4 regions of the Bradyrhizobium sp. AZCC 1588 genome follow, and region 3 is predicted to be linked to each of the others. Evidence: predicted binding sites of a transcription regulator. Region 3 holds the regulator's gene; each other region holds the start of a gene.
What was found. Region 3 encodes PhoB, which activates phosphate uptake and scavenging genes when phosphate is short. Its sites were predicted from a motif close to TGTCATNNANCTGTCAT; they were not measured.
Positions count from the first base shown of each region.

Region 1 (7,487 bases), 1.2 Mb from region 3:
TGCGACATCGTGGTCGCCACCAGCATCCCCGCGCTGAGCCGGGCCGAGCGTGGCGTGACACGGGCGATCGTCAATGCCGACCTCTTGCCGACCGCGAGCTTCGTCATCAATCCCGACATCGATTTCGAGGCGGGAACGATGCGGGACGCGCTGAATGAGGCGGTCAGCGCCTCCGACCTCGACATTCTCGATGCCACCGGGCTTGCCACCGCGCTGATGGGCGATAGCATCGCGACCAATGCCTTCATGCTCGGCTTTGCGTTCCAGCGCGGGGCGATCCCGCTGTCGCTGGAAGCGATCATGAAGGCGATCGACCTCAATGGCGCGGCGATCGAGATGAACAAGCTCGCGTTCTCCTGGGGCCGGCTCGCGGCGCACGATCTGCCGCGCGTCGTCAGCGCCGCACGCTTCAAGAGTTCGGGCGCGGCGCCGGTCCGGCGCACGCTCGACGAAAGCATCGCGTTCCGCGCCAGGTTCCTGACCGACTATCAGAATGAGGCCTACTCGAAGCGCTACCTCGCCGACGTCGAGCGCGTCCGCGCCGCGGAAGCCAAGGCCGCGTCGGGCTCGCATGAACTGACCGAGGCTTTCGCCAAGGGCCTGTTCAAGCTGATGGCCTACAAGGACGAATACGAGGTCGCCCGGCTTTATTCCGACGGCGAGTTTGCAAAAGCGCTGAAGGAGCAGTTCGACGGTGACCCCGGCGTCAAGGTCAGCCTCGCGCCGCCGCTGCTGGCATCCCGCCATAGACTGACCGGGCATTTACGCAAGCGCGAATTCGGTTCCTGGATATTCCGCGCCTTCGACATCTTGACCCGCTTCAAGTTCCTGCGCGGGACCGCATTCGATCCGTTCGGCCATACGGCCGAGCGGCGGATGGAGCGGGCCTTGCCGGGCGAATATTCCGCGATGATCTTCCGCCATCTCGACAGGGCCAAGGCGCATGACTGGCCGCGTCTGGTGGCGCTGGCGAAATCAGCGGAACTTGTTCGCGGCTATGGCCATGTCAAGGAAGCCAATGTCGCGAAATACCGTGCAGAGTGCACGCGGCTGGAAGCGGCGATCGGTCAGCCGGTGGCGCAGGCGGCCGAATAGGGGCTGTTCATCCGGCACGTGAAGTTTCTCACGGCTGGCTCAGTCATCGGTGACCGTGAGGGCGGGAACGGCTGGAATTGTCCGGCCGGCGCCCTACATGTCGGCTGTTCTTAATTCTTTGGGTTGATTTCAGGAGGCCTGCGATGGTCCTGAAAAACGCTATTGCCGCAGCACTTTGCATGGGGCTCCTGATGTCGGGCAGCGCCGCGCTTGCAGACGAGTATCGCGCGGGCGAGCTCCTCGAGCTCGATCCGTCCAAGGCCTTGCTCTCGCCGAAGCGGCTCGGGCCGCAGACGCAATTTGCGCCGGTCCGGATCGAGGCCAGAACCGATCGCAAGCCGGTGAAGACGGAGCGCGTGGTCGTGCCCAAGGCCGCTGCGCCGAAGGTTGCTGCACCCAAGGCTTCTGCATCCAAGGCTGCTGCACCCGAGGCCGCTGCACCCAGGACTCGTGTCGTGCAGGAGCGCGTGCAGAAGCCGCGCGCTGCTGTCAACACCAAGCAGGCGCGCCACCATACCAATCCGCTCGACGCCCAAGCGCGCGACACGCGGATCCAGACCTGGCCGTGCAAGTTCGGCGGTATCTGCGACTGGCAGCGGTAGAGTAGATTCGTAGGATGGGTGGAGCGACCTGTCCGCCGTAGCTCGCAAAGAGCGAAGGCGGAAGCGATACCCATCATGCCTCCGCGCAAAGATCGATGGGTTTCGCTTCGCTCTACCCATCCTACGATTCCACGTCATCCACCTGTCGCAAAACCTTCGGCCAGCATTCAAATTGCTCGGGCACACCTTCGTCGTGATTCGACGAGGGGTGTTCGATGCCGATTGCGATTCGCGCCAAGCCCGCCCTGACGCGGCGTCAATGGCTGGTCCGCTCCGCCGCGACATTCGCCGTCGCTGGCTTCGGCGGCCTCACCAGACCCTACCTCAGTCGCGCCGCGGATCGGCCGCTCATCACCAGCGGCATTCAATCGGGCGACGTCTCGGCCAATTCCGCGGTGGTCTGGGCGCGCGCCGACCGCGCGGCGCGGATGCAGGTCGAATGTTCAGCCAGCGAAGATTTCAAGACCATCATTGGCACGGCTTCTGCCGATGCGTTGCCGGATGCCGATTTCACTTCGAAGGTGCTGCTCGATGGACTGACGCCGGGGCAGGATATTTTCTATCGTGTGCGGTTTGAAAGCGAGCCGGGGATCGCTGGCGAGGCGCAGGTCGGGCATTTTCGTACCGCACCCACCACACGGAGCAGCGTATCGTTCGCCTGGTCGGGCGATACGACGGGGCAGGGCTGGGGCATCGACGAAAGCCGCGGCGGCATGCGGACTTACCGGACCATGCTCGACAACCGCCCGGACTTCTTCATCCATTGCGGCGACCACATCTATGCGGATTGTCCGGTGGAGCGGGAACTGAAGCTGCCCGATGGCGGCGTCTGGCGAAACCTCGTTACCGAGGAAAAGTCTGTCGTCGCCCAAACCCTCGCGCAGTTCCGCGGCAATTACAAATACAACTGGCTCGATCCGAATTTTCGCGCCTTCCATGCCGCCGTGCCCTTGTTCGCGCAATGGGACGATCACGAGGTCACCAACGACTGGGCGCCCGTCAGCACGGCCGACGCGAGCGGCTATGCCGAGGACGGCAGCTCGCATCTGGTGGCGCGGGCGCGCCGCGCGTTCCATGAATTCATGCCGATGCGGGCGACACCCGCACAGGGAGACGGCCGCATCTATCGCAAGATCGCCTACGGCCCGCTGCTCGATGTCTTCATGATCGACATGCGCAGCTACCGCGATTCCACTTTTAATAGGCATGACGACCACAGCGACACCTGCATCCTCGGCGCGGCGCAACTGGCCTGGCTGAAGCGCGAACTGGTGGCTTCCGGCGCCACCTGGAAGGTGATCGCGGCCGACATGCCGATCGGATTGATCAGCGAGGATGCCATCGCGCTCGGCGACGGCCCGCCGGAGCGGCGCGAGCATGAGATCGCCGATTTGCTGTCGTTCATGAAGCGCGCCAGCATCCGCAACATTGTCTGGCTGACCGCCGATATGCATTACACGGCCGCGCATCACTACGATCCGAACCGCGCGATCTATCAGGACTTTGAGCCGTTCTGGGAATTCGTCTCCGGCCCGCTGCATGCGGGCACCTGGGCGCCGGCCCCGCTCGACAATACGTTCGGCCCGAAAGCGATGTTCCAGAAGGGGTGCAGCGGCGAAAATCTCGCCCCCTGTTACGGCTTGCAGTTTTTCGGCCGCGTCGACATCGACGGCAAGACCGAAGTCATGACCGTGACATTGAAGGACGTCGACAACCGCGACCTGTGGTCGGTCGATATCAAGCCCCGCCCGGATGCGCGGCCTGGCCGGATCATGGCGCAGCATATCTGAGCCGGCGTTGTGAGGGGCGCACCAGCAGATAGCCGCCGACCACGATTGGCACGGAGAGGGCGATGATCGCCCCGAGCACGCGGCGAACGCCCTTACCATCGCACCCCTGACTGGGTCCTGATTGCCTTCGCGCGGCGATCTCCAAAGGTCAATTTCGCTTAGTGAAATAGCTGGAGCGTCGCGCATCGGCCTAACGCGGCGGGAAGCCAAACGCGACCTTGCCGAAGGACAAACGGTGTGCAAATCCCGGCCTCGAGCCGGTTTGCGGATTCATTCTGTTCCGCCGGCCGGAATTCGGGTTTTCGCTACACACCGCCGCGGCTCCAGTCCATACTGGATCGCATCAAAGGGAGGTCTTTCAAATGCGTGAAGCTGTCATTGTTTCCTATGCACGTACGGGGCTGGCGAAGTCCGGCCGCGGCGGGTTCAACATCACCCCGCCGATGTCGATGGCGGCTCACGCCATCAAGCACGCCGTCGAGCGCGCCGGCGTCGACAAGGAGTATGTCGAGGACTGCTATCTCGGCAATTGCGCGCATGGCGCGCCGAATATCGGCCGCCAGGCCGCGCTGCTCGCGGGATTGCCGAAGTCGACCGCCGGCGTCTCGGTGAACCGCTTCTGCTCCTCCGGCCTGCAGACCATCGCGATGGCCGCCAACTCGATCCGCTCTGACGGAGCTGACTGCATCGTGGCCGGCGGCGTCGAGAGCATCTCGATCCCGGGCGGCGGCTCGCCCAAGGAATCGATCGATCCGGACCTGCTCAAGGTCGCGCCCGATATCTTCATGGCAATGATCGACACCGCCGATATCGTTGCCGAGCGCTACAAGCTCAGCCGTGAATATCAGGACGAGTACTCGCTGGAATCGCAGCGCCGCATGGCCGCCGCCCAGCAGGCCAACAAGTTCAAGGACGAAATCGTCCCGATGAAGACCAAGATGAAGGTGGTCGACAAGCAGACCAAGGCGGAGAGCATCGTCGACTACACCGTGGACCGCGACGAGTGCAATCGTCCCGACACGACGATGGAAGGCCTTGGCAAGCTCGAGCCGGTCAAGGGCCCGGGCAAGTACGTCACCGCCGGCAACGCCAGCCAGCTCTCGGATGGCGCGGCAGCGGTCGTTCTGATGGAAGCCAAGGATGCCGAGAAGCGCGGCCTCAACCCGATGGGCCGCTTCGTCGCCTGGGCGGCGGCGGGCTGCGAGCCGGACGAGATGGGCATCGGCCCGATCTACGCCGTGCCAAAACTTCTGAAGCGCCATGGCCTGAAGATCGACGACATCGATCTCTGGGAGCTCAACGAAGCTTTCGCCAGCCAGTGCCTCTATTCCCGCGACAAGCTCGGCATCGATCCGGAGAAGTACAACGTCAACGGCGGCTCGATCGCGATCGGCCATCCCTTCGGCATGACCGGTGCGCGTCTCACCGGCCACATCCTGCAGGAAGGCCGCCGGCGCAAGGCCAAGTGGGGCGTCGTCACGATGTGCATCGGCGGCGGCCAGGGCGGCGCCGGCCTGTTCGAGATCTACAGCTGAGATTTTTCGAACGCAGCGACACGCAAAACAAAGAGAATGGCCCCGCGAGGGGCCATTTTTCGTTCTTGGCGAGCACGCGCTCAGAGGCGATCCGGAAGGGACCGGGATCGCGTCAAGAACGGCCCAAACAAAGCGGAGCCCGGCACTGAACTAATCAGAACCGGGCTCCAGCAATGCTACATCAGTAACGATACTTCTTGATGACCACGGTCTTGTGGCGGTGACCGTGCCGATGCCCGCGATGCCAACCGCGGTCGCGCCAGAATTCGGCACGCGCGCCGTGATGGTGGTGATGATAACCAGTGTGGTAGCCGCGCTTCTTGATCACGACGGTCTCGGCGCTCGCAATCGACGGCGCCGCAATGATGAGCGCGCCGAGTGCGGCAATGACGTATCCAAGCTTCTTCATCCAATTCTCCTCAATTGAGCGAGGATAGAACATCAAATTTTGCAGAACGTTCCCGCGGAACTGGAAGAGAATTCTGAACGCTTGTTCAGACGCGTGTGCGATGCAGCCCGAATCGATCATCGTCCGATCGCTTCTTTTGTCGTGGCCGTGGATCGCATGCGTGCGCGAGAGGCAACGCTGCGAACGTCGATACAGCAAGCGCCCACTGGAAACCGGCAGCGCCGCGCCTCAATCCAGCGTGGGACGAGAATGGGCGGGCTTTACTCTTGCTTGCGGAAGGCTGGGAGCGGGCGCATCATCGCGTCATAATAATCAAACTGGGGAGGCTGCCATGAGTGGGGTTTCACGCCGTCATTTCCTGAGCCTGACCGGATCGGCCGCGGTCGCCGCGATGTCCGGAAGCGCCCATGCCGCGATGGGGCCGAATGACAAGTTCGACCTCGTTATCAAGGGCGGCGACGTGCTCGATCCGAGTCAGTCGCTCAAGGGCAAGCGCGATATCGGCATCCGCTGGGGCATGATCGAGGCGGTCGAGAACGAGATTCCGGCCGCGCGCGCCGCCAAGACAATCGATGCCTCAGGCAAGCTGGTGACACCCGGCCTGATCGATCTGCATTCGCACGTCTACCCCTATGGTTCGGCGATCGGCATTCCCGCCGACGAGCTGGTGCAGGCCCAGGCCACCACCACGGTGGTGTCGGCAGGCGATGCCGGCGTCAACAATCTCGCGGCGCTGCGGCGTTACATCGTGGCGCAATCGCGGGCGCGAATTTACGCCTTCGTTCACATCGCCAACAACGGGCTGTCCGGTTTCCCGGTCGCCGAGCTCTACAACATCGACTACGCCCAGGTAGATGCGTGCGCGATGGCGCTGGCGGAAAATCCGGACTTCCTGCTCGGCGTGAAGGTCAGGATGTCGGAGAACGTGATCGCCAGGCACGGGCTGGAGCCGCTGAAGCGCGGCATCAAGGCCTGCGAAATGTGCGGCTGGCCGGCCAAGATGATGGTGCATATCGGCGGCGTCGAGACCAAGGAGCTGATGTCAGAGATTCTCGATCTGATGCGGCCGGGCGACGTGCTGACGCACGCCTATTCCGGCGCTCCGAACATCGGCGGCCTCTTCACCAACATCGTTCAGGACGGCAAGCTGCTGCCGGCAGCGCTATCAGCCAAGCAGCGCGGCGTGATGTTCGACGTCGGCCATGGCGGCGGCAGTTTTGATTTCACGGTGGCGGAGGTCGCGCTTCCCGGCGGCTGCACGCCGGATACGATCTCCTCCGACATCCACGTCTTCTCCGGCAACTCGCCGGGCATGCCGTATTTGCCGAACGTGATGAGCAAGTTCATCACGCTCGGCCTTACATTGGAGCAGGTGGTGGCGGCCGCGACTTCGACGCCGGCGAAGATCATCAACCGCGCGCCCAAGATCGGCACGCTGCAGATCGGCGCACCCGGCGACGTCGCGATCCTGGATCTGGTGGAGGCGCAGACCTCGTTCGTCGACACCCGCAACAACAAGCGCGAAGGCAAGCTGTTGCTCAGACCCGTGCAGACCGTGATCAACGGCGTGCCGTTCGGCCGGCCCTACCAGGCGCCGTTCGCGGTGCGGTGAGCCGCCGCCCGTTCACTTTGATAGTCGCTGCGCGCGGATATCGCCGACGATGTCGGCAATGACGGCGCCCATCACCAAAGCGCCGCCGGCGAGGACCCGGAGTGTGGGCACCTCGCCAAATCCAACCCATATCCAGAACGGCATCAGCGGCGTCTCCAGCGTGGAGATCAGGGCGGCCTGCCCGGAAGGCAGCAGCCGCGAACCGAGGAAAAACAGGGTCAGCCCCAGCGCAACCTGGAAAAATCCGAACATCGCGAGGATCAGGATATCGGCCCCGGGGATGCCGGCTATGCTGCCGGCAAAGGGAATGCTGACGACGCTGCCCAGAAAGTTGGATAGCGCGGCGGCGGCCACCATGGACGTATCCCTGTGCCGCCGGACCATGACGGTCATCGCGGCGATCGCCAGCGTCGTGAAGCAAGCGAGCGCTATTCCCAGGATATC
Region 1 covers NZ_JAZHSC010000001.1:1,325,842-1,333,328, reverse strand. The annotation lists gene V1277_RS06325 (indolepyruvate ferredoxin oxidoreductase family protein) at 1-1,095, shown strand, start outside; gene V1277_RS06320 (hypothetical protein) at 1,239-1,697, shown strand; gene V1277_RS06315 (alkaline phosphatase D family protein) at 1,913-3,487, shown strand; gene V1277_RS06310 (thiolase family protein) at 3,850-5,022, shown strand; gene V1277_RS06305 (hypothetical protein) at 5,204-5,431, opposite strand; gene V1277_RS06300 (amidohydrolase/deacetylase family metallohydrolase) at 5,763-7,043, shown strand; gene V1277_RS06295 (DMT family transporter) at 7,056-7,487, opposite strand, start outside.
Region 1: the regulator PhoB is predicted to act here: its motif matches at 1,830-1,846, upstream of V1277_RS06315 (alkaline phosphatase D family protein).

Region 2 (7,487 bases), 4.7 Mb from region 3:
CAGTTCCTCCGCGTGGCGTGCGGAGCGCGACAACAGCCCGTTCAGGGTTTGGGATGCGCAGATGAATCCGTCCTTGGCGCGCTCCTGCGGCGGCAGCATCTCGTAGAGCAGGCCTTCGCGGACGCCAAAGGTGGAAAACACGATCGTCTTCGGCCGGCCGACGCGGATGATGTATTCGAGCACCAGCGCCGCATAAGTCAGGAGCGGACGCCGGGCGTCCGCAACCACTTCGATGTCCGCGAGCATGTTGGCGGCCGCCAGCCGACGCAGGCGGCGGGCGAAATCGAGCGCGTCGGCGGCAGGTAATGAATAGCCATGCATCACGCGTAGCGGATAGCCGCTCTGGACGATGTGAATACGTGCGAGCGCGCGCCAGGTGCCGCCGACCGCATAGAAGGTGCGGCCATGGCCGGCCTTGAGCTGGGCGACGCCGGACAGATCGTCGCGAACGATGCGCTCGGCGCGCTTCAAGGATTTCTCCGAGAGATCCTGTAGCGCCAGGCTTCCTAGCGGCAGCGTGACGCCGCTGTGGACCCGGTTTTTCTCCACATCGATCAGTTCGAGCGAACCGCCGCCGAGATCGCCGACGATGCCATCGGGATTGTGGATGCCCGAGATGACGCCGAGCGCGGACAGTTTTGCCTCGCGCGGACCGGACAGGATCTGAATCGGCGCGCCGCAGATGCGCTCCGCTTTGGCGATGAAGTCGGGACCGTTCTTGGCGTCGCGGCAGGCGGCGGTGGCGATGGCGAAGACGCGCTCCACCTGCTGGATACGACACAGCGCGCGAAATCGCCGTAGCGCCGTCAGCGCCTTGGTAACCGCATCCTCGGCCAACAGGCCGGTGCTCTGCACCTCGCGGCCGAGCCCGCACAGCGCCTTCTCGTTGAAGATGGTGACGAGGCTGCGCGCCATCGTCTCATAGACGACGAGACGAACCGAGTTCGAACCAATGTCGATGACGGCGACGCTGGAAGCGCGCTTGCGCGGCCGCTTCACAGCGGCGCTCCCTTATGACGATTGCTGACGCTCGGTACGACGCGTGAGGCGGCGCGGCGAAGATTCCTTGAGAGACTTTCCACGTCCAGACAGGCTCGGATTCGTCATGAAATAGTTATGCAGGTTGAACGGCTCTTCGCCTTTCGCGGCCTTCATACGCGTTGAAGACCCATCCGGCAACAATTGCCAGCTCTGCTCAGTATCCTTCAGATTCGCGACCATGATCTGTTCGAGAACCTGCTGATGTACCGTGGGATTTTGCAATGGACAGAGGACTTCGACGCGGCGGTCGAGGTTTCGCGGCATCATGTCGGCGGACGAGATATACACAGCCGCCTTCGGGCCGGGCAGCCCTTGCCCCATACCAAAGCAGTAGATTCGGCCGTGCTCCAGGAAGCGGCCGATCACCGATTTGACGCGGATATTGTCCGATAGCCCGGGTACGCCAGGCCGCAGGCAGCAGATGCCGCGCACCACCAGTTCGATCGACACGCCGGCCTGTGAGGCCTCGTAGAGCGCGTCGATGATGTCGGGGTCGACCAGCGAATTCATCTTCATCCAGATCGCGCCCGGCTTGCCGTGCCTTACGTGATTGGTCTCGCCCTTGATGTGTTCGATGATGCGCTTGCGTAGCGTCAACGGCGACACCGCCATCCGCTCGATGTCGCTCGGCTCCGCATAGCCGGTGATGTAGTTGAATACCCGCGCCGCGTCGCGGCCGATGATCGGGTCCGACGTGAAATAGGAAAGGTCGGTATAGATGCGCGCGGTGACCGGATGATAATTGCCGGTGCCGGTATGCACATAGGTCGTCAGGCTGCCGCCCTCGCGCCGCACCACCATCGACAGCTTGGCGTGCGTCTTCAGTTCGAGAAAGCCGTACACGACCTGCACGCCGGCGCGTTCGAGGTCGCGCGCCCAGCGGATGTTGGCTTCCTCGTCGAACCGCGCTTTCAGCTCGATCAGCGCGGTCACCGACTTGCCGGCTTCCGCGGCCTCGGCGAGCGCCCGCACAATCGGCGAATTGCTCGAGGTGCGGTAGAGCGTCTGCTTGATGGCGACGACGTCGGGGTCGCGGAGGGCTTGCTGCAGGAATTGCACGACGACGTCGAAGGATTCGTAGGGGTGATGGACGACCAGGTCCTTTTGCCGGATCGCGGCGAAGATGTCGCCGCCATGGTCGCGCACCCGCTCGGGATGGCGCGGTACATAGGGCATGAATTCGAGGTCGGGCCGGTCGAGCCGCGTGAGCTGCGAGAGCTCGTTCATCGCCAGCACGCCATCGACCAGAAACACCTCGTCGTCGGCGGCGGAAAGCGCCTGCTGCACGAAGGTGCGCAGCGCTTCCGGCATTTTGTCTTCCATCTCGAGGCGGATCACCGAACCGCGCCGCCGCCGCTTCAGCGCGGTCTCGAACAGGCGGACCAGATCTTCGGCCTCTTCTTCGATTTCGAGTTCGGAGTCGCGGATGATGCGGAAAGCGCCCTGGCCCTTGACGGTGTAGCCGGGGAACAGCCGGCCGATGAACATGCCCGTGGCTTGCTCCAGCGGGATCAGGTGCACCGCGCCGTCCTTGGTCGCCGGCATCCGGATGAAGCGGTCGATCTTGCCGGGCATGCGGATCAGCGCGTTCATCGCCTTGCCGTCGGACGTTCGCAACAATTGCAGCGCGATGGTGAAGCCGAGGCTCGGGATGAACGGGAACGGGTGCGCGGGATCGATCGCCAGCGGCGTCAGCAGCGGGAAAATGTTGCGGAGGAAGTGATCCTCGAGCCAGCCGCGCTCCGCCTTGGTGAAGTCGTGACCATCGACGAGCTTGATGCCGGCATCCGACAGGGCGGTGCGCAGATCGCGCCAGATCGCCTGCTGGTCGGAAGCGAGTTCCGAAACCGTCCTGTTGATGAGAGTGAGCTGCTCGGACGGCGTCAGGCCATCGGGGCTGCGTTCAGCGATGCCTTCGCGGACCTGCGCCTTGATGCCGGCGACGCGAACCATGAAGAATTCATCAAGGTTATTGGCTGAAATCGACAGGAATCGTACCCGTTCCAGCAATGGATGGCCCGGATTGACCGATTCCTCGAGCACCCGGCGGTTGAAATGCAGCCAGGATAGTTCCCGATTGATGAATCGCTCCGGGCTCGTGACGATCGTGGGCGGAGCCTCGGCAATCTGCTCTTTTTCTTTTATTTCAACGGCTTGTACCAATTCCATAAGGCTTTGATCCATCGCGAGCGAGGCAGGGCCGACTTCGAGGTAGGGCCGAGTTTAAGGGAATGCGGCCCACAGCATGTGATACGCCAATGACGTTTCAATGACATTGATGTTCCGGGCAGAGCCGGCGTCAAGGCGGCAGGACGCAGCAGGAGCTGCCCGGTCAGGCGTTGCGCAAGAGTTCCGCGGCCAGCGCCCGGGTGACCGGCCGGCCGAGCCGCAGCGCCTCGGTATCCAGGAGCTCAACCGCCTGGCGGGCAGCGGCATAGGAGCGCTCGATTCGGGTGGCGAGGTAGCTCACCACCGTCTCGTCGATGCTCAATTGGCGGTCCGCGCAGAATTTGACGATCAGGCCACGAAACAGCAGGTCATCCGGCGGCAATAGCGACACGAGGGGGGCGGCGCGCAGCCGCGACCGAAGATCGCGCAATTCGATCTCGAACGCCGCCGGTGGAACGCGTCCCGTGATCAAGACGAAGGCCCCGTCCTCGCGCGCCAGGTTCAGGAGGTGAAACAAGGCGCGTTCGTCGAAGTCGGCCGGCCTCAGATCCTCGACCACCAGTGCCCCGGTGGCGAGTGCGCCGGGGACGGCAGCAGCGTCAAGCGCGTGCGCCGAGATCGAGCGCGCGCCCGCCTGTTCGGCCCAGATCGCGGCGAGATGGCTCTTGCCGGAGCCCTCCGGCCCCGCCAGCAGCATGATGCGGTTCGGCCAGTCCGGCCAGCTTTCGATCAGCGCGAGCGCGGCTTCATTGGCCGGACCCTCGAGGAAATTGTCGCGCGTCAGGCTCTCCGCATGCGGCAGCGCAAAGGCAAGCTGACGAGGTTGAACGCGAACTACCACGCAAATCTCCAGGCCGGAATCTCGCGGCTTTCATAGCGCTTTCAAGCTAAATCGCCACCGGTTCGTGTGAAGAAAATGCGTCGAAGCAACGAACAAGCTAGCGCGCTTCGATCGTGCTCATGTGCCGCACCCACTCGACGAGATAGAGCGAGACGGAAACCAAAGTAAAGACCGTAACAAAACCCATCAGGATCACGTCATACGGCGCCGGCTTGAAGTTGAAACCGAGCGACGCCAGCACCAGCGCCGCGAACGCCACCTGCGCCACCGTGTTGAGCTTCGACACCATCAGGGGCTTCATCGGGATCGGCTTGTCGAACAGCCATGACACGATCACGGCCGTGACAATCATGATGTCGCGCGACACCACGAGGATGACGAGCCAGCGCGGCACCGCACCCCAGATGCCGAGCGCCACGAAGATGGAAACCAGAAGTGCCTTGTCGGCAAGCGGGTCGAGCAGGGCGCCCAGTTCACTCGACATGTTGAAGCGCTTGGCGAGAAAGCCATCGACGGCGTCGCTGACCCCGGCAATGACGAAAATCGCAAACGCGATTTCCATCTGGCTGGAAACGATCGCCCAGACGATGACCGGCACAAGAATGATGCGCCCCAGCGTAATGATATTTGGAATGCTCAACTCGGTCGCTTCCCGGCTCCCGGCCTAAATCCGGCCCCTGGCGGGTACAGCCGGCTCTTATCTACATAGTATATCGGCCAAGCGCTTGCGAGCCATTGCAGGATCGCGGAATTCCTCGTAACCAGCCGTCATCATACTGGAATTTGGGCATGAACGACCGCAAAAACGGGCTGACTTACGCGGATTCGGGCGTCGATATCGATGCGGGCAACCGCCTGGTCGATCTCATCAAGCCGATGGTGCGCGCCACCGCCCGGGCCGGCGCCGATGCCGAAATCGGCGGTTTTGGCGGCCTGTTCGACCTCAAGGCGGCGGGTTTCAAGGACCCGGTGCTAGTGGCGGCGACTGACGGCGTGGGCACCAAGGTCAAGATCGCGATCGAGACCGGCCTGCATGGCGGTATCGGCATCGACCTGGTGGCGATGTCGGTCAATGACCTCGTCGTGCAGGGCGCGGAACCGTTGTTCTTCCTCGACTATTTCGCCTGCGGCAAATTGGATCCCGACGCCGCGGCGGCCATCGTGGCCGGCGTCGCCGAGGGCTGCCGGGAGTCCGGCTGCGCCCTGATCGGCGGCGAGACCGCAGAGATGCCGGGCCTCTACAAGGACGGCGATTATGACCTCGCAGGCTTTGCGGTCGGGGCTGCCGAGCGCGGCACGCTGTTGCCGACCGCGGACATTGCCGTGGGCGACGCCGTGATCGGATTGGCCTCATCCGGCGTGCACTCCAACGGTTTTTCGCTGGTCCGCAAGATCGTCGCGCAATCGAGGGTCTCCTTCGATGCCCCGGCGCCGTTCTCGCCGGTCATGACGCTGGGCGGCGCGCTGCTGACGCCGACGCGGCTCTATGTGAAATCCTGCCTGCGCGCGATCCGCGAAACCGGCGCGATCAAGGGGCTTGCCCATATCACCGGCGGCGGGTTCACCGACAACATCCCACGCGTGCTGCCAAAGCACCTCGGCATCGGCATCGATCTGGCGCGGCTGCCGGTGCTGCCGGTGTTCAAATGGCTGGCGGAGCAGGGCGGCATCGCCGAACTCGAAATGCTGCGCACCTTCAACTGCGGCATCGGCATGGTCGCCATCGTCAAGCCGGATGCGGCCGAGAAGGTGACGGAGATCCTGACTGAAAGCGGCGAGACCGTCGCCGTGCTCGGTGAAGTGATCCCGGCTGCGACCGAACATCGCGTGGCCTACAACGGCCATCTCGATCTCGCGCAATGAAGCGCCGGGTCGCCATCCTGATCTCGGGGCGCGGGTCGAACATGGCTGCGCTGATCGATGCAGCGAAGGCTGCGGATTTTCCGGCCGAAATCGTCGCCGTCATTTCCAACCGGGCCGATGCGCCTGGGCTGGAGAAGGCAGCCGCGAGCGGCATCCCGACACTGGTCGTCGAGAGCAAGCCGTTCGGCAAGGACCGCGCGGGCTTTGAGGCCGTCCTGCAGCGGGCGCTGGATGAAAAGCAGGTCGAACTGATCTGCCTGGGCGGATTCATGCGGCTGTTCACCGCCGAATTCGTGCAGCGCTGGTACGGAAAAATGCTCAACATCCATCCCGCGCTGCTGCCATCCTTTCCGGGTCTCGATCCGCACAGGCAGGCGCTTGCGGCCGGGGTCAAGATCTCCGGCGCGACCGTGCATTTCGTGATTCCCGAAACCGACGCCGGCCCGATCGTGATGCAGGGCGCGGTGACGGTGGCCGACGACGATACGGCAGAGACGCTGTCGCAGCGTATTCTCGGCATCGAGCATCGCATCTACCCCGAGGCGCTGCGCTTGCTTGCGAGCGGAAAGCTCCGCCTCGAAGGCGACATCTGCAAGGTCGCCGACGGGGCCGACCGCGATGGCACCCTGATTTCGCCGCGGACGATCTGATATTATCCGGAAGGTGTGCGCGAACGAGCGCGGCGACCGCGCTCCGCTAAAATCTATCGAGGTTTCCATGATCACGCTCTATGGCTCCGGGCCCAATTTCGGCCTTCCCGACGCAAGCCCGTTCGTGACCAAGGCCGAGACCTTGCTACGGATGTCGAAACTGCCGTTCAGAAAAGCGCCGATGAGCTTTTCGAAGGCGCCCAAGGGCAAGATTCCCTACATCGAGGACGACGGCCAGTTGCTCGGCGATTCCACGCTGATCCGCTGGCACCTAGAGAAGAAATACGGCATCGATTTCGACCAGGGACTCAGCGCCGAGCAGCTCGCCATCGCCTGGGCCTTCGAGAAGATGGCGGAGGACAATCTCTACTGGGCCAGCGTCTACTTCCGTTGGATGATCGATGATAATTTCCGCAAAGGTCCCATCAATTTCTTCAAGGGCGTGCCGGCGCCGGTCCGGCCGGTCGTCGCTGCGATGATCCGCCGCCGCCTGCGAAAGACGTTGCACGGCCAGGGAATCGGCCGTCATTCCAAAGACGAGATCACCGCGATCGGGATCCGCTCGATCGACGCGATGGCGGCCTATCTCGGCGACAAGCCGTTTTTCATGGGCAGGGAGCCCGCCGGCATCGACGCCACGATATTCGCCTTCGCGGTCAGTGCGATTTGTCCGCTGTTCGAGTCGGATTTGCAGCGGGCGGCCGCAAGCCATGCCAACCTGCGGCGCTATGTCGGCCGGATGACCGCGCGATTCTATCCGGAACTCAGCGAGATCGCCGGCTGCGAGGCGGCGGCCTGAATTCCGGGGCAGGGTGCAAACAAAATCCCCCGGCGAGGCCGGGGGCAATTTGCGTGGACGAAGTCTACGTGACCTTGAGGTTTTCCGCGGACGTCTTGCCGCGGTTTTCGACAAGGTCGTACTC
Region 2 covers NZ_JAZHSC010000001.1:7,241,381-7,248,867, reverse strand. The annotation lists gene ppx (exopolyphosphatase) at 1-999, opposite strand, end outside; gene V1277_RS34015 (RNA degradosome polyphosphate kinase) at 1,012-3,210, opposite strand; gene V1277_RS34010 (chromosomal replication initiator DnaA) at 3,374-4,051, opposite strand; gene V1277_RS34005 (CDP-alcohol phosphatidyltransferase family protein) at 4,149-4,691, opposite strand; gene purM (phosphoribosylformylglycinamidine cyclo-ligase) at 4,841-5,914, shown strand; gene purN (phosphoribosylglycinamide formyltransferase) at 5,911-6,564, shown strand; gene V1277_RS33990 (glutathione S-transferase family protein) at 6,632-7,363, shown strand; gene V1277_RS33985 (cold-shock protein) at 7,428-7,487, opposite strand, start outside.
Region 2: the regulator PhoB is predicted to act here: its motif matches at 3,300-3,316, upstream of V1277_RS34015 (RNA degradosome polyphosphate kinase).

Region 3 (7,487 bases):
TGTGCTTTCAGCTTCGCCTTCATGGTGGCGCTTAACGCCAGCATGCTGCGCAATTCATCCAACGGCAGTTCGTTGATGTCGAGGAAGTGACGGACGGACTTGCTCATCATCCCGCCGCCTTCTTCAACTGGCCAGCCGACAGCGCGACACAGGCGCGCTCCAACCTTTGCACGGATTCCTCGATCTCGGTTTCGGTGACGATCAGCGGCGCCAGGAACCGCACCACATTGTCGCCGGCGCCCACGGTGAGCAATTTCTCGTCGCGCAATGCGTTGACGAGATCGCCCGACGGCACCACGGCCTTGACGCCGACCAGAAGCCCCTCGCCGCGCACTTCCGACAGCACGGCGGGATAGCGGTCGACGACGGAGGCCAGTTTCTGTTTCAACAGCAGCGACATCTTCTGCACGTGATCGAAGAAGCCGGGCTTCAGCATCACGTCGAGCACGGCATTCGCCGCTGCGATCGCCAGCGGATTGCCGCCGAAGGTCGAGCCGTGCGAGCCCGGCGTCATGCCGCTTGCTGCTTCCGCCGTCGCCAGCACCGCGCCGATCGGGAAACCGCCGCCCAGCGCTTTGGCCAGCGACATCACATCCGGTGTGACGCCGACGCGCTTATAGGCGAAGAGATCACCGGTGCGGCCCATTCCGGTCTGCACCTCGTCGAACGCAAGCAACAGGCCCTTCTCGTCGCAGAGCTGGCGCAGCGCCTTGAAGAAAGATTGCGGCGCGGAGCGGACGCCGCCCTCGCCCTGCACCGGCTCGATCAGGATACCCGCGGTCTGCGGGCCGATCGCTTTCTTGACCGCTTCGAGATCGCCATGCGGCACCTGGTCGAAACCGTCCATCGGCGGCCCAAAGCCTTCGAGATATTTGGCGGAGCCGGTTGCTGCGAGCGTGCCCAGGGTGCGGCCGTGGAATGCGCCCTCGAAGGTGACGAGGCGATAGCGTTCAGGATGGCCCTTGGAGAATTGATAGCGGCGCACGACCTTGATCACGCCCTCCATCGCCTCCGCGCCGGAATTGCAGAAGAACACGAGGTCGGCAAAACTCTGCTCGCAGAGCCGCGCGGCGAGCTTCTCGCCATCCGGCGACTTGAACAGGTTCGACATGTGCCAGAGTTTCGTCGACTGTTCCTGCAGCGCCGCGATCAGGTGCGGATGGCAGTGACCGAGCGCATTCACCGCGACGCCCGAGGTGAAGTCCAAATAGCGCTCGCCATTGGTGGCGGTCAGCCAGCAGCCCTCGCCGCGTTCGAAGCCGAGATCGACCCTGGCGAAGACGGGGAGCAGATGCGACGTGGCGCTATTGGTCATGGCAATCACTGAGGTTTGAGACCTGCCTTTGAGACCTGCCGCGGGCGTGCATTGGCGCGAACGCGGCAACAGCCGGTCTTGCGAAAACGAAACGTGCCGCCTCTTAAGGGCGGCACGTGAGAGGTATTCTATGTGGGTGGGGAGCGCTGTCAACACGCACGGAACGGCCTTTCCTGCAGTGCAAGATGCTGAAATCCGTAAGATTGCGGTGTGGTGGAAAACACGCAGTGAAATGCCTAGATTGTCAGAACATGTGGACGTTCGGGCCCGGACTCTTGCGCCCGAGTCACGCCATATTGTAGCTTTTGGGCTGTCGGGTACGACATCTCGTGCGGCAGTTCTGATCCCTTAGAGTCCTTTTGTGCAGGCGTAAACGTTCGGCGCGGTTAGCGCGTCCGGCGAGGGCTAAGGGATTCTGACCGCAGGGATTTTTGAGACGAATGACTCGCCAGCGCTGCCCCCGATTGGCCGGCGCGATGCGAAGGGAAGATTACGATGACCGTTTTGACCTGGTCCGACGATCGCGTCGAACAGCTTAAGAAGCTCTGGGAAGCCGGATTGTCGGCGAGCCAGATCGCCGCGGAACTCGGAAATGTGACGCGAAACGCCGTGATCGGCAAAGTGCACCGGCTGGGCCTTTCCGGCCGTGCCAAGAGCCCCTCCTCGGCCGCCCCGCGGCAGCGCAAGGCACGCCCCGCCCAGCCGATGATGCGGGTGTCGCGCCCGGTCTCGCGCGGCAACACCGCGCTGGCACACGCCTTCGAAGTCGAGATGGAGCCGGATCCGATCGCCTTCGACAACGTCGTGCCGATGAGCCAGCGGCTGTCGCTGCTCGAACTGAACGAGGCCACCTGCCACTGGCCGGTCGGCGATCCCTCGAGCCCGGAATTCTTCTTCTGCGGCGGCAAGGCGCTCACCGGCCTGCCCTATTGCGCCCACCACTCGCGCATCGCCTACCAGCCCGCCGCCGATCGGCGGAGGCAGCAGCCGAAGCAGACGAGGTAAGGGGCGGGATTATCTCAACGTTGTCGTCCCTGCGAACGCAGGGACCCATAACCACAGGTGTCTGTGGTTATGCTGAGCTGGAGCTCCAGCGCATTTCAACAATCGAGATTTGTGGTTATGGGTCCCCGCGCCCCGTGCGCAATTGCGCACTAGGCGGGGACGACGCCGGAGTTTGCGGAAATAGCAGCGAACGCAGCTACGGCTCCACTTTCGCAAACCGGTCATCCAGCGCGTAACCGGCGCCACGGACGGTGCGGATCGGATCCTGCTCGCGGCCGGGGTTGAGCAGTTTGCGCAGGCGGCCGATGTGGACGTCGACGGTGCGCTCGTCGATATAGATGTCGCGACCCCAGACGCTGTCGAGCAACTGCTCGCGGCTGAAGACGCGGCCGGGATGCTCGAGGAAAAATTCCAGCAGGCGATACTCGGTCGGGCCGAGATCGATCTGACGGCCCGAGCGCGCGACGCGGCGCTTTTCGCGGTCGAGTTCGATGTCGCCATAGGTCAGCACGGTGGCGAGCCGCTCGGGGCTCGCCCGGCGCAGCAGGCCCTTCACGCGCGCCAGCAGTTCCGGCACCGAGAACGGCTTGACGATGTAATCGTCGGCGCCGGTCGCAAGCCCCCGCACCCGCTCGCTCTCCTCGCCGCGCGCGGTCAGCATGATGATCGGCAATTGCTTGGTTTCAGGGCGCGCCCTCAAGCGGCGGCACAGCTCGATGCCGGAGAGCCCCGGCAGCATCCAGTCGAGCACGACGAGATCGGGCACGCGCTCCTTCAGCCGCGTATCCGCATCGTCGCCGCGGGCGACGGTTTCGACATCATAGCCTTCGGCGTCGAGGTTGTAGCGCAACAACGTGGTCAGCGCTTCCTCGTCCTCGACCACCATTATGCGCGCGCTCATCTTGCATCAGCCTCTTCTATTTGACGCGTTATCTTCACGCGAACAGGTCTCCACTTCGCTTGAAAACGCTTTGTCAGGTATTCGGCACCGTGGTGGCAAACGTCGTCATGTCGCCCTTCGGGCGCTTGTCGAGCATCTGCTGTCCCTCGATCATGTAGAACACGGTTTCGGCGATGTTGGTGGCGTGGTCGCCGATCCGCTCGATATTCTTGGCGCAGAACATCAAATGAATACAGAACGAGATGTTGCGCGGATCCTCCATCATGTACGTGAGGAGCTCGCGGAACAGCGAGGTGCAGATGGCGTCGACTTCCTCGTCGCCCTTCCACACCGCCATCGCCGCCGGCAGATCGTGCGCGGCATAGGCGTCCAGCACTGACTTGACCTGCGACTGCACCAGATCGGTCATGTGCTCGAGGCCACGCATCAGTTTCAGCGGCTGGAAATCGTTCTCCAGCGCCGCGACCCGCTTGCCCATGTTCTTGGCGAGGTCGCCGATCCGCTCCAGATCGGTGGCAACGCGCATCGCGCCGACGATCTCGCGCAGATCGATCGCCATTGGCTGGCGGCGGGCGATGGTCAGCACCGCGCGCTCCTCGATCAGATGCTGTAGACGATCGACCTCGAGGTCGTTGGCGACGACGCGTTTGCCGAGCGCGACGTCGCGGCGCACCAGCGCGTCGACGGATTCGGTGATCATGCGCTCGGCCAGACCGCCCATCTCGGCGACCAGACGAGTCAATTCCTGGAGGTCGCTGTCGAATGCCTTGGCCGTGTGTTCAGACGCCATCCTTGTTCTCCTTAGCCGAACCGGCCCGTGATGTAGTCCTGGGTGCGCTTGTCGCGCGGATTGGTAAAGATCGTCTGCGTTACACCTTCTTCCACCAGAACGCCGAGATGAAAGAACGCCGTGCGTTGCGAGACGCGCGCGGCCTGCTGCATCGAGTGAGTGACGATGATGATCGTGAAGTTTTCCTTCAGGTCGTCGATCAGTTCCTCGATGCGAGCGGTCGCGATCGGATCAAGCGCGGAGCAAGGCTCATCCATGAGAATGACTTCCGGACCGACAGCAATGGCCCGAGCGATACACAACCGCTGCTGTTGGCCGCCCGACAGTCCGGTACCGGCTTCATGGAGCCGATCCTTCACTTCCTCGAAAAGCCCCGCCCTCTTCAGACTGGTCTCAACGATGTGATCGAGGTCGCTTTTACTCCGCGCCAGCCCGTGAATGCGAGGTCCATAAGCAATATTATCGTAGATTGATTTAGGAAACGGGTTGGGTTTCTGGAACACCATACCCACGCGAGCACGAAGCTGGACTACGTCGAGCCCGCGCTCGTAAATGTTCGTATTGTCGATCTCAATGTCGCCGGTAACGCGGCATGTCAAGATAGTATCGTTCATTCGATTGAGGCAGCGCAAGAACGTCGATTTGCCGCAGCCCGACGGGCCAATGAACGAAGTGACGGATTTCTCCGGAATGTTCACCGTAACGTCGAAGAGCGCCTGCTTCTCTCCGTAATGGACGTTGACGTTCTTTGCGGTGATTTTCGACCGACCCACCGGCATTTCGCCGGATACGGGAATCGTCACCGACGACATGGCTGGAGCGCTATGGGTATTCATTGAAAACTCCGTAACTCTGGATTTGCCGGACGCGCGCGCCAATCGAGTTTTACCATTGCAGTTTCTTTCGGAGCCGGTAGCGGAAGTAGATGGCGACCCCATTCAAAATAAGCGTGATCGCCATCAAAACGAGGCCCGCGGCGGCCGCGTTTGAATGGAAATCAGCGCCCGGACGCGACACCCAATTGAACGCCTGAATCGGCAGGACGGTGAAGCCTTCGAACAACCAGGCAAATGATACGAAGGGAAACTCACCGTTGATCGGGGCCGGCGGCAAGAACGCGATGAACGAAAGCGCACCGATAGTGACCAGCGGCGCGGTCTCGCCGAGCGCGCGCGAAATACCGATGATGACGCCGGTCAGGACGCCCGGAATTGCCGCCGGCAAGACGTGATCCTGGGTGACTTGCCACTTCGTTGCACCAATCCCGTAGGCCGCCTCGCGCAAGCTCCATGGCACGGCCCGGATCGATTCACGGGTGGCAACGATGATGATGGGCAGGATCAGCAAAGCCAGTGTGAGGCCCGCCGTAAATATGCTGCGTCCCGTGCCGAAGCCATAAACGAAGAGTCCAAGTGCCAGAAGGCCGAAAACAATGGACGGAACGCCCGCAAGATTGCTGACGTTGATTTCGATGATGTTTGTCCAGATGTTTTTGGGTGCATACTCTTCGAGATAAATGCCTGCGGCCACACCGAGAGGAACGCCGATAAAGGCAGTAACCGAAATCACCAGAAGCGATCCGACCCAAGCTGACAGGATTCCTGCCTGGCCGGCGCGCCGGGACGGAAAATTGGTGAAGAATTCAGCCGTCAGCCGCGGATAGCCGGAAACCGCCAGGTCGACCATCAGCGCCGCCAGAGCAATCAATCCGATGGATGTCGCCGCGAGTCCGAAACAAATGAATATTATTTCGTTCCTCCGGCGACGCTTGAGGCGATCGATAAACTCGTTGTCGACTGCCTGGCTCGGCACCGTTTCGTCGGTCATGGTCGATGCAATGGACATCAGTAGACCTCACGGAATTTGTGGCGGAGCCAGAAGCCGGCGATGTTAAAGACGAGGGTGAGCAGCAGGAGCGCCAGCCCGGTCGCAAAAATCGTCTGATAGGCGAGGCTGCCGTGCGGCAGGTCACCAAGGGCGACTTGAACGATATACGCTGTGATTGTCGCGGCGGGCTCGCGCGGATCGATCGTGAGATTTGGTTGCTGCCCGGCAGCGATCGCGACGATCATCGTTTCGCCGACGGCACGCGAGATTCCGAGAATAAAGGCGGCCGCCACGCCCGAGGTCGCAGCAGGAAGCACGACCTTGACGGCGGTCTCCAGCCTCGTCGCTCCCATCGCCAACGAACCGTCGCGAAGATTGTTCGGAACAGCGCGCATGGCGTCTTCCGACAGCGAAGCGACGTACGGGATGATCATGATGCCGATGACAATGCCCGCACTCAAGATGTTGAAGCCCGGCAAGTCCGGCACAAAGGTCTGCAGAAACGGCGTCATGAACAAGAGGGCAAAAAAGCCATACACCACCGTCGGCACGCCGCTCAGCAGTTCCAGGATCGGCTTGATGATTTCACGGGTTCTGGGTGACGCGAATTCACTCAGATAGATAGCCGTTATAAGCCCGATTGGCGCAACGAATAGCAGCGCAACCACGGTGCTCAAAAGCGTGCCGCCAAGAAGAGGAAGAATACCGTATCGAGGATTTGCGAACAGCGGCGTCCATACCGTCCCGAACAGGAACTCCGTGATCGGTACAGACCTGAAGAAGCCTATCGATTCAAAGATGAGGACGCCGACGATAGAGAGTGTCACAAAGACTGAAGACGCGGCAGCGACAAGAAGAACGAATTCAATCGCCCGCTCGCGCAATCGTTGCCTGCGGCGCTCCCCGACAGTTAACGCTGACGCCATAGTATCCCCCACCAGCTCGTATCAGACGGCGCCGGAGAAGCCATTGCTTCTCCGGCTTAGTTGCTCACTGCGTTCGATCAGGTCTTCGCGTCACGCTTCATCAGGTCGTCGATCGAGACACCAACTTCGGGGACTCCCCCGAACACGGTGCCTACCCGACCTTCCTTGAAATGCTTGTGCGCCGTCGCATAGGCGGCGGGAGGAAGCGGCAGGTACTTCACTTCCTTCACCAGCGCCGGACCCTTGGTCATCAGGAACTCGACATACTCCTTCACCTCGGGCTTATCGGCGGCCTTGGTGCTGACATAGATGAAGAGCGGACGCGCGAGCGGATTGTAGGTGCCGGCGGTAACCGCTTCGAGCGACGGCTTCACGCAGCCCTTGCCTTTGCCTTCATCAATACCCAGCGCCTTCAGCTTGTCCTTGTGCGGCTCGTAATAAGCGAACGGGATGTAGCCGAGCGCATTCTCGTCACGCTCGATGCCGGTTACGAGAACGTTATCATCTTCACTGGCGGTGAAGTCGGCCCGGGTAGCCTTGGCCTTGCCGTTCACGGCTTCGGTGAAATAGTCGAAGGTGCCGGAATCGGCGCCCGCGCCGAACAGCGTCATCTTCTTGTTCGGCCATGCCGGATTGACGTCGCTGAAGTTCATGACCTTGCCCTGGGCGGCGGGCTCCCACATCTTCTTCAGCTCGGCAACCTTGACGCATTCGAGGGTTTTG
Region 3 covers NZ_JAZHSC010000001.1:2,505,799-2,513,285, forward strand. The annotation lists gene argF (ornithine carbamoyltransferase) at 1-107, opposite strand, end outside; gene V1277_RS11740 (aspartate aminotransferase family protein) at 107-1,315, opposite strand; gene V1277_RS11745 (GcrA family cell cycle regulator) at 1,811-2,320, shown strand; gene phoB (phosphate regulon transcriptional regulator PhoB) at 2,517-3,221, opposite strand; gene phoU (phosphate signaling complex protein PhoU) at 3,295-4,011, opposite strand; gene pstB (phosphate ABC transporter ATP-binding protein PstB) at 4,023-4,790, opposite strand; gene pstA (phosphate ABC transporter permease PstA) at 4,897-5,856, opposite strand; gene pstC (phosphate ABC transporter permease subunit PstC) at 5,856-6,764, opposite strand; gene V1277_RS11775 (PstS family phosphate ABC transporter substrate-binding protein) at 6,842-7,487, opposite strand, start outside.

Region 4 (7,487 bases), 4.9 Mb from region 3:
ACTGGGTTGAGGATTTGGCCAAATCCTCAACCGTCGTCACCCGCGAAGGCGGGTGACCCAGTATTCCAGAGACGATAGCGATAGACGGAAAGGCCGCGGCGTACTGGGTCCCCCGCTTTCGCGGAGGACGACGGCGGAGATTGGTGCAGGAAGCGTGGGCCGCTTACGCTTTCTTCTTCACGTCCTTGACGTTGGAGAAGGTGACCCCTTCGGCGCGCTCCCTGGTATAGCCCAGGTAAAACTCGTTCTTGGCCATGAACACGGGATCGCCGTCGACGTCGTCGGCGATGCCGGAATTGTTGGCCGCGATGAAGGCGTCGAGCTTCTTGCGGTCGTCGGACGAGACCCAGCGGGCGAGCTGGAATTCCGACACCTCGAATTCCACCGGCAGCGAGTATTCCGCGTCTAACCGCGCCTTCAGCACGTCGAGCTGCAGCGGACCGACGACGCCGACCAGCGCCGGTGCGCCGTCGCGGGGCCGGAACACCTGCACCACGCCCTCTTCCGACATCTGCTGCAGCGCCTCTTTCAGCTTCTTGGCCTTCATCGCGTCGGTGAGCCGCACGCGGCGGACGATTTCCGGCGCAAAACTCGGGACGCCGACGAAGGTGATGTCCTCACCTTCCGTCAGCGTGTCACCGATCCGCAAGGTACCGTGGTTCGGAATGCCGACGACGTCGCCGGCAAACGCTTCATCGGCCACCGAGCGATCCTGCGCGAAGAAGAACTGCGGCGACGACAGCGACATGTTTTTGCCGGTCCGCACCAGCTTCGCTTTCATGCCGCGGCTGAGCTTGCCGGAACACAGCCGCGCGAACGCGATGCGGTCGCGGTGGTTCGGATCCATATTGGCCTGGATCTTGAACACGAAGGCGCTCATGCGCGGCTCGGCTGCTTCGACCTTGCGCAAATTGCTGTCCTGCGCGCGGGGCGCCGGCGCGAACTTGCCAAGACCTTCCAGCAAGTCGCCGACGCCGAAATTGCGCAGCGCGCTGCCGAAATAGACCGGCGTGAGATGGCCTTCGCGAAACGCGTCCAGCTCGAACGGCTTGCAGGCTTCCGACACCAGCGCGAGCTCATCCTTGATCTCGCCGACGTCGAGATTGGGATTGCGGCCGGCGAGATCGGCGATATCGATCTGCTCGGTCGCGCCGGTCTTGGCGCCACCGCCTTCGAGCAGGCGCACGCCGCCGTTCACGACGTCGTAGGTGCCGAGGAAGTCGCGGCCGCGGCCGACTGGCCAGGTCATCGGCGTGGTGTCGAGCGCCAGCGTCTTTTCGATCTCGTCCAGCAGTTCGAACGTGTCGCGGCTCTCCCGGTCCATCTTGTTGATGAAGGTGATGATCGGAATGTCGCGCAGCCGGCACACCTCGAACAGCTTTCGCGTCCGGGCCTCGATGCCCTTGGCGGCGTCGATCACCATGACGGCGGAATCGACCGCGGTCAGCGTCCGGTAGGTGTCTTCCGAGAAGTCTTCGTGGCCCGGCGTGTCCAGCAGGTTGAAGACGAGGCCTTCGAATTCGAACGTCATCACCGAGGTCACGACCGAGATGCCGCGCTCGCGCTCGATCTTCATCCAGTCGGAACGGGTATTGCGCCGCTCGCCCTTGGCCTTGACCTGGCCCGCCAGGTTGATGGCGCCGCCGAACAGCAGCAGCTTTTCGGTCAGCGTGGTCTTGCCGGCGTCCGGGTGGGAGATGATCGCAAACGTGCGCCGCCGCGCCACTTCATCTGAGAGCGGCGAGCGGGACGGCGATTCGGCAGTGACGGCAATGTCGGACATGAGGCTCGAGCGTTTGGCAGGGAAAACCGGGCTAATCAAGCCTCATTTGGTGATTGCGGACGCTGCTGGCCAGTCCCATATCGGTCGCGGAAGGACGGCCTTCCAATTCGCAGGGCTCATCCGCGGGGACGACCCTGCCAGGTTTGGAGGGTTGTCATGGCGTGGATCGTATTGTTCGTCGCCGGGCTCATGGAAATAGGCTGGGCGATCGGCCTCAAATATACCGAGGGTTTCACGCGACTTGTTCCATCCGTCCTGACGCTCGCCTGCATGGCAGGCAGCATCGTCCTGCTCGGCCTTGCCTTGAAAGCGCTGCCGATCGGAACCGCCTATGCCATATGGACCGGCATCGGTGCGGTCGGAACGGCAATCCTTGGTATCGCTCTGTTCGGCGAACCTGCGACCGCGGCTCGCCTCGCCTGCATCGGACTGATCGTGGCCGGCATTGTCGGGCTCAAGCTGGTCACCTGATCAGCGCAGCAACAGCACCGCCCAATAGGTCAGCGCCGCGACGAACCCTGAAGCCGGAATGGTGATTACCCAGGCGTAGACGATCGAGCTCGCCACGTTCCAGCGCACCGCCGAGACCCGCCGCGCCGCGCCGACGCCGACAATGGAGCCGGTAATGGTGTGGGTCGTGGATACGGGAACCCCGAGATAGGTCGCCATGAACAGGGTCGCAGCTCCACCGGTTTCGGCGCAAAAGCCCTGCATCGGCGTCAATTTCGTGATCCGCAATCCCATGGTGCGGACGATCCGCCAGCCCCCCATCAACGTGCCGAGCCCCATCGCCGCCTGGCAGGAAATCACGACCCAGAACGGGATGGCGAAATCCGCCCCGAGGTGGCCTTGCGAATACAAAAGCACCGCGATGATGCCCATGGTCTTCTGCGCGTCGTTGCCGCCATGGCCGAGCGAATAGAACGACGCCGAGACGAATTGCAGAATGCGGAAGGCGCGATCGACCGCAAACGGCGTCGATCGCACCGACAGCCAGGACACGATCGCGACCAGCACCAGCGCCAACAGAAATCCGACCAGCGGCGACAACACGATCGCCAAGAGCGTCTTGGACAGCCCGCTCCAGACCGCCGCGGAAATGCCGGCTTTGGCCATGCCGGCGCCGACCAGTCCGCCGATCAACGCGTGAGAACTCGACGATGGAATGCCGAGCCCCCAGGTGATCAGGTTCCAGACAATCGCGCCGACCAGCGCAGCGAAGATGACGGTCGCGTCCACGACATCGGGTTCGATGATCCCCTTGCCGATGGTATTCGCAACGTGCAGGCCAAAGACGAGGAAGGCAATGAAATTGAAGAACGCCGCCCAAGCCACCGCATAATGCGGCCGCAGCACGCGGGTCGATACGATCGTGGCGATCGAGTTGGCGGCGTCGTGCAGACCGTTGAGGAAATCGAACAACAGCGCGACGCCAATCAAGAAGACCAGAATTGGAAAAGCCAGGGTGGCGTCCACTGAATTGGCCCTGCCCTATACCTGTTCGATCACGATCGAGTTGATCTCGTTGGCGACGTCGTCGAAGCGATCGGACACCTTTTCGAGATGCTTGTAGATCTCGGCGCCGACGACGAAATCCATCGAATTGCCGTTGCGGTGCTTGAGAAACAGCTCCTTCAACCCGATGTCGTGGAGATCGTCGATACGGCCCTCCAGCTTTCCGATTTCCTCGGTAATGGCGGTCAGCATTGCGACGTTACTCCCGATCGACTTCATCAGGGGAAGCGCGCGGCTGACCAGATTGGCGCACTCGACCAACAGCGTGGCTATTTCGCGCATCGGAGGCTCGAACGTTCGGACCTCGAACAGCACCACCGCCTTCGCGGTCTGCTGCATCTGGTCGATCGCGTCGTCCATCGACGTGATCAGATTCTTGATGTCGCCGCGGTCGAACGGGGTAATGAAGGTGCGGCGGACCGCGGTCAGGACCTCGCGGGTGATGCCGTCGGCGTCGTGTTCGAACTGATTGACTCGCTGGCAGAATACCGGCGTCTCCTCGCCGCCGCGCATCATGTCCTGCAACGCCAGCGCGCCCTGCACGACCGTCTGGGCGTGGCGGGCAAATAAGTCAAAAAACCGCTCCTCCTTGGGCAAAAAGGCACGAAACCAGCGCAGCATGGGCATTCTTCCGTCGTTCAGAAACAGCCACGGAGCGTGCTGTCACAAAACTGTCATAGACCATTCGAGGGAAAAGCGCGCGACGTCGGGCCCCGGGAACCGGATCATCCACCGCTTTGTGGCGCCGAAAACTGCGCCAAAACCCCGCCGTTTTTAGAGGGATCGGCGGAAATAATGCGCGATCTCGCCGATGATGCCCCGGCGGAACGTCAACACGCAGGCGACGAAGATGACGCCCTGGATCACCGTCACCCATTGGCCGAAACCGGCCAGATATTGCTGCATGGCGATGATAACGAAGGCCCCGACGACCGGACCGAACACCGTGCCGAGGCCGCCGACCAACGTCATCAGCACGATTTCACCCGACATCGTCCAGTGCACGTCGGTGAGCGAGGCGTTCTGCGCCACGAACACCTTCAGCGAGCCGGCAAAGCCCGCAATCGTTCCAGAGAGGATGAAAGCGACCAGCTTGTACTGGTCAGTCTTGTAGCCCAGCGAGATTGCGCGCTGCTCGTTCTCCCGGATCGACTTCAGCACCTCTCCGAACGGCGAGTTGATGGTGCGGTAGATCAGGAGGAAGCCGCCGAGGAACCCGGCGAGCACCACGTAGTAAAGCACCGTCGGCTTGGAGAGATCGAATATTCCAAACAGGTAGCCCTGCGGAATGCCCTGGATGCCGTCCTCGCCATGTGTGAACGGCGCCTGCAGATAGATGAAATACAGGAGCTGCGAGAGCGCCAGCGTGATCATCGAAAAGTAGATGCCCTGGCGGCGGATCGAGATGAAGCCGGTGACGACTGAAAGCGCGGCGGCGCCGGCGACGCCGACCAGAATTCCGACTTCCGGCGTTACACCCCAGACCTTGAGCGCATGCGCCGAGCAGTAGCCCGCGGTCCCCAGGAACATGGCGTGGCCGAACGACAGCAGGCCGCCATAGCCGATCAGGAGGTTGAAAGCGCAAGCAAGCAGCGCGAAGCACAGCGCCTGCATCACGAAGAACGGATAGATGCCCGTCATGGGTACGAGCCCCAGCAGCACCGCCATCCCGGCGAACACGATCATTTCGTCGCGCATCGCTTGCGGCGTTACCGGCAGTGTGTCGTCAGTCAATGCGCTCATGTCAGGCAGTCCGTCCAGTCAGTCCCGTTGGCTTCACCAGCAACACCAGCACCATCAGGACGAACACCACGGTGTTGGAAGCTTCGGGATAAAAATACTTGGTCAGTCCCTCGATCACGCCGAGCGCAAATCCGGTGATGATCGATCCCATGATCGATCCCATGCCGCCGATCACCACCACCGCGAACACGACGATGATCAGGTCCGCGCCCATCAACGGCCGCACCTGGTTGATCGGGGCGGACAATACGCCGGCCAGCGCCGCCAAGCCGACGCCGAGGCCGTAGGTCAGCGTGATCATCCTGGGCACGTTGATGCCGAATGCGCGCACCAGGGTCGGGTTTTCAGTCGCCGCACGCAGATTGGCGCCGAGCCGGGTCTTCTCGATCAGGAACCAGGTGGCAAGGCACACCACGAGCGAGAACACGACGACCCAGCCGCGGTAGATCGGCAGGAACATGAATCCGAGGTTCATGCCGCCCTGTAATCCGCGGAACCCGCCGACCTCCGGATAATCAGGAATCGCGTACGGCAGGCCGGACGAGCCGAAGTAGTTCTGGAACACTCCCTGCACGATCAGCGCGATGCCGAACGTCAACAACAGCCCGTAGAGGTGGTCGAGACCGGCCAGCCATTGCAGCATGGTCCGTTCGAGGATCATGCCGAAGATGCCGACGACAATCGGCGCGATGATCAGAGCCCACCAGTATCCAATCCCCGTGAGATGCAGCAGAAAATATGCGCAGAACGCGCCCATCATGTAGAGCGCGCCATGGGCGAAATTGATGATGTTGAGCATGCCGAAGATCACGGCGAGCCCGAGACTGAGCAGCGCGTAGAACGATCCGTTGATCAATCCCACCAAAAGCTGGGCGTAGAGAGCTTGCATCGGTTTCGCACTCAATCTCGTTATGATGCGGGTTAGCTTGGGCCGCGAGGGAAGGCCCGCCGGCATGACGCCGACGGGCCATCGTTGTTACTTCTTTACCAGTGGACAGGCGCTTTCCGAAAGCGGCCGGAAGGCCTGCTCGCCCGGCGTGGTGCCGATCAGCTTGTAATAGTCCCACGGCCCCTTGGATTCGGAGGGCTTCTTGACCTCGAACAGGTAGGCCGGATGAAGCTTGCGCCCGTCGGCACGGATCGTACCCTTGCCAAACAGCGGATCATCGGTGGGCGTTTCCTTCATTTTCGCCACCACCTTGACGCCATCGTGCGGATTGCCGCCCATTGCATCGATCGTCTTGAAATAGTGGATCAGGCCTGAATACACGCCGGCCTGCACCATCGACGGCATCGCCTTGTTCTTCATGCGCTCGGAGAAACGCTTCGAAAACGCGCGGGTGCCGTCATTCAGATCCCAGTAGAAGGTTTCCGTGAAGTTCAGGCCCTGCGCCACCTTGAGGCCGAGGGAGTGGACGTCATTGATGAACAGCAGCAGTCCCGCGAGCTTCTGGCCGCCCGAGACGATGCCGAACTCCGCAGCCTGCTTGATGGTATTGGTGGTGTCGCCGCCGGCGTTCGCCATGCCGATGATCTTGGCCTTGGATGCCTGTGCCTGCAGCAGGAACGAGGAGAAGTCCGACGAATTCAGGGGGTGCCTGACGGTGCCGATAACCTTGCCGCCCGACTTCGTCACCACCGCGGAGGTGTCGCGTTCCAGCGCGTGGCCGAACGCGTAGTCCGCGGTCAGGAAGTACCAGGTGTCGCCGCCGGCCTTCACCAGCGCCTGGCCGGTAGAGTTGGCGAGCATGTAGGTGTCGTAAACCCAGTGAATGGTGTTCGGCGAACACTGCGTATTGGTGAGATCCGACGTCGCCGCGCCGGTGTTGATCATGATGGCGTTCTTTTCCTTCACCAGATTGTTGACCGCCAGCGCCACGCCGGAGTTCAGCACATCCACGAAGATGTCGACCTTGTCGACGTCGATCCATTGACGGGCGACGGTGGTGCCGATGTCGGGCTTGTTCTGGTGGTCGGCGGAGACGATGTCGATCTTCCAGCCCTTGGCCGCAAGCCCGGAATCCTCCACTGCCATCTGGGCGGCGACCGTGGAGCCGGCGCCGCCGAGGTCGGAGTAAAGTCCGGAATTGTCGGTGAGCACACCGATCTTGACCGTCTTGTCTTGCGCCACGGCGCTGCCTGCGGCAAGTGCCAGAGCGGTGCCGAGGAAGAGCGCTGAAATCCGATGTTTCATAGTATCTCCATTATTCCAGAGTGCAGCAAAGTACCGATTAAACGCCGAGATAGGTGTGGAGCTTGTCCATATTGGCCGACAACTCCGAATTCGCAAAACCGTCGATGACCTTACCGTGCTCGACGATGTAGTAGCGGTCGGCCACCGTGGAGGCGAAGCGGAAATTCTGTTCGACGAGCAGGATGGTAAAGCCTTCCGACTTCAGCCGCGCGATGGTGTGACCGATCTGCTGGATGATGACGGGCGCCAAAC
Region 4 covers NZ_JAZHSC010000001.1:7,364,157-7,371,643, forward strand. The annotation lists gene V1277_RS34605 (peptide chain release factor 3) at 164-1,783, opposite strand; gene sugE (quaternary ammonium compound efflux SMR transporter SugE) at 1,940-2,254, shown strand; gene V1277_RS34615 (inorganic phosphate transporter) at 2,255-3,259, opposite strand; gene V1277_RS34620 (DUF47 domain-containing protein) at 3,275-3,919, opposite strand; gene V1277_RS34625 (branched-chain amino acid ABC transporter permease) at 4,073-5,041, opposite strand; gene V1277_RS34630 (branched-chain amino acid ABC transporter permease) at 5,043-5,930, opposite strand; gene V1277_RS34635 (ABC transporter substrate-binding protein) at 6,018-7,235, opposite strand; gene V1277_RS34640 (ABC transporter ATP-binding protein) at 7,273-7,487, opposite strand, start outside.
Region 4: the regulator PhoB is predicted to act here: its motif matches at 3,960-3,976, upstream of V1277_RS34620 (DUF47 domain-containing protein).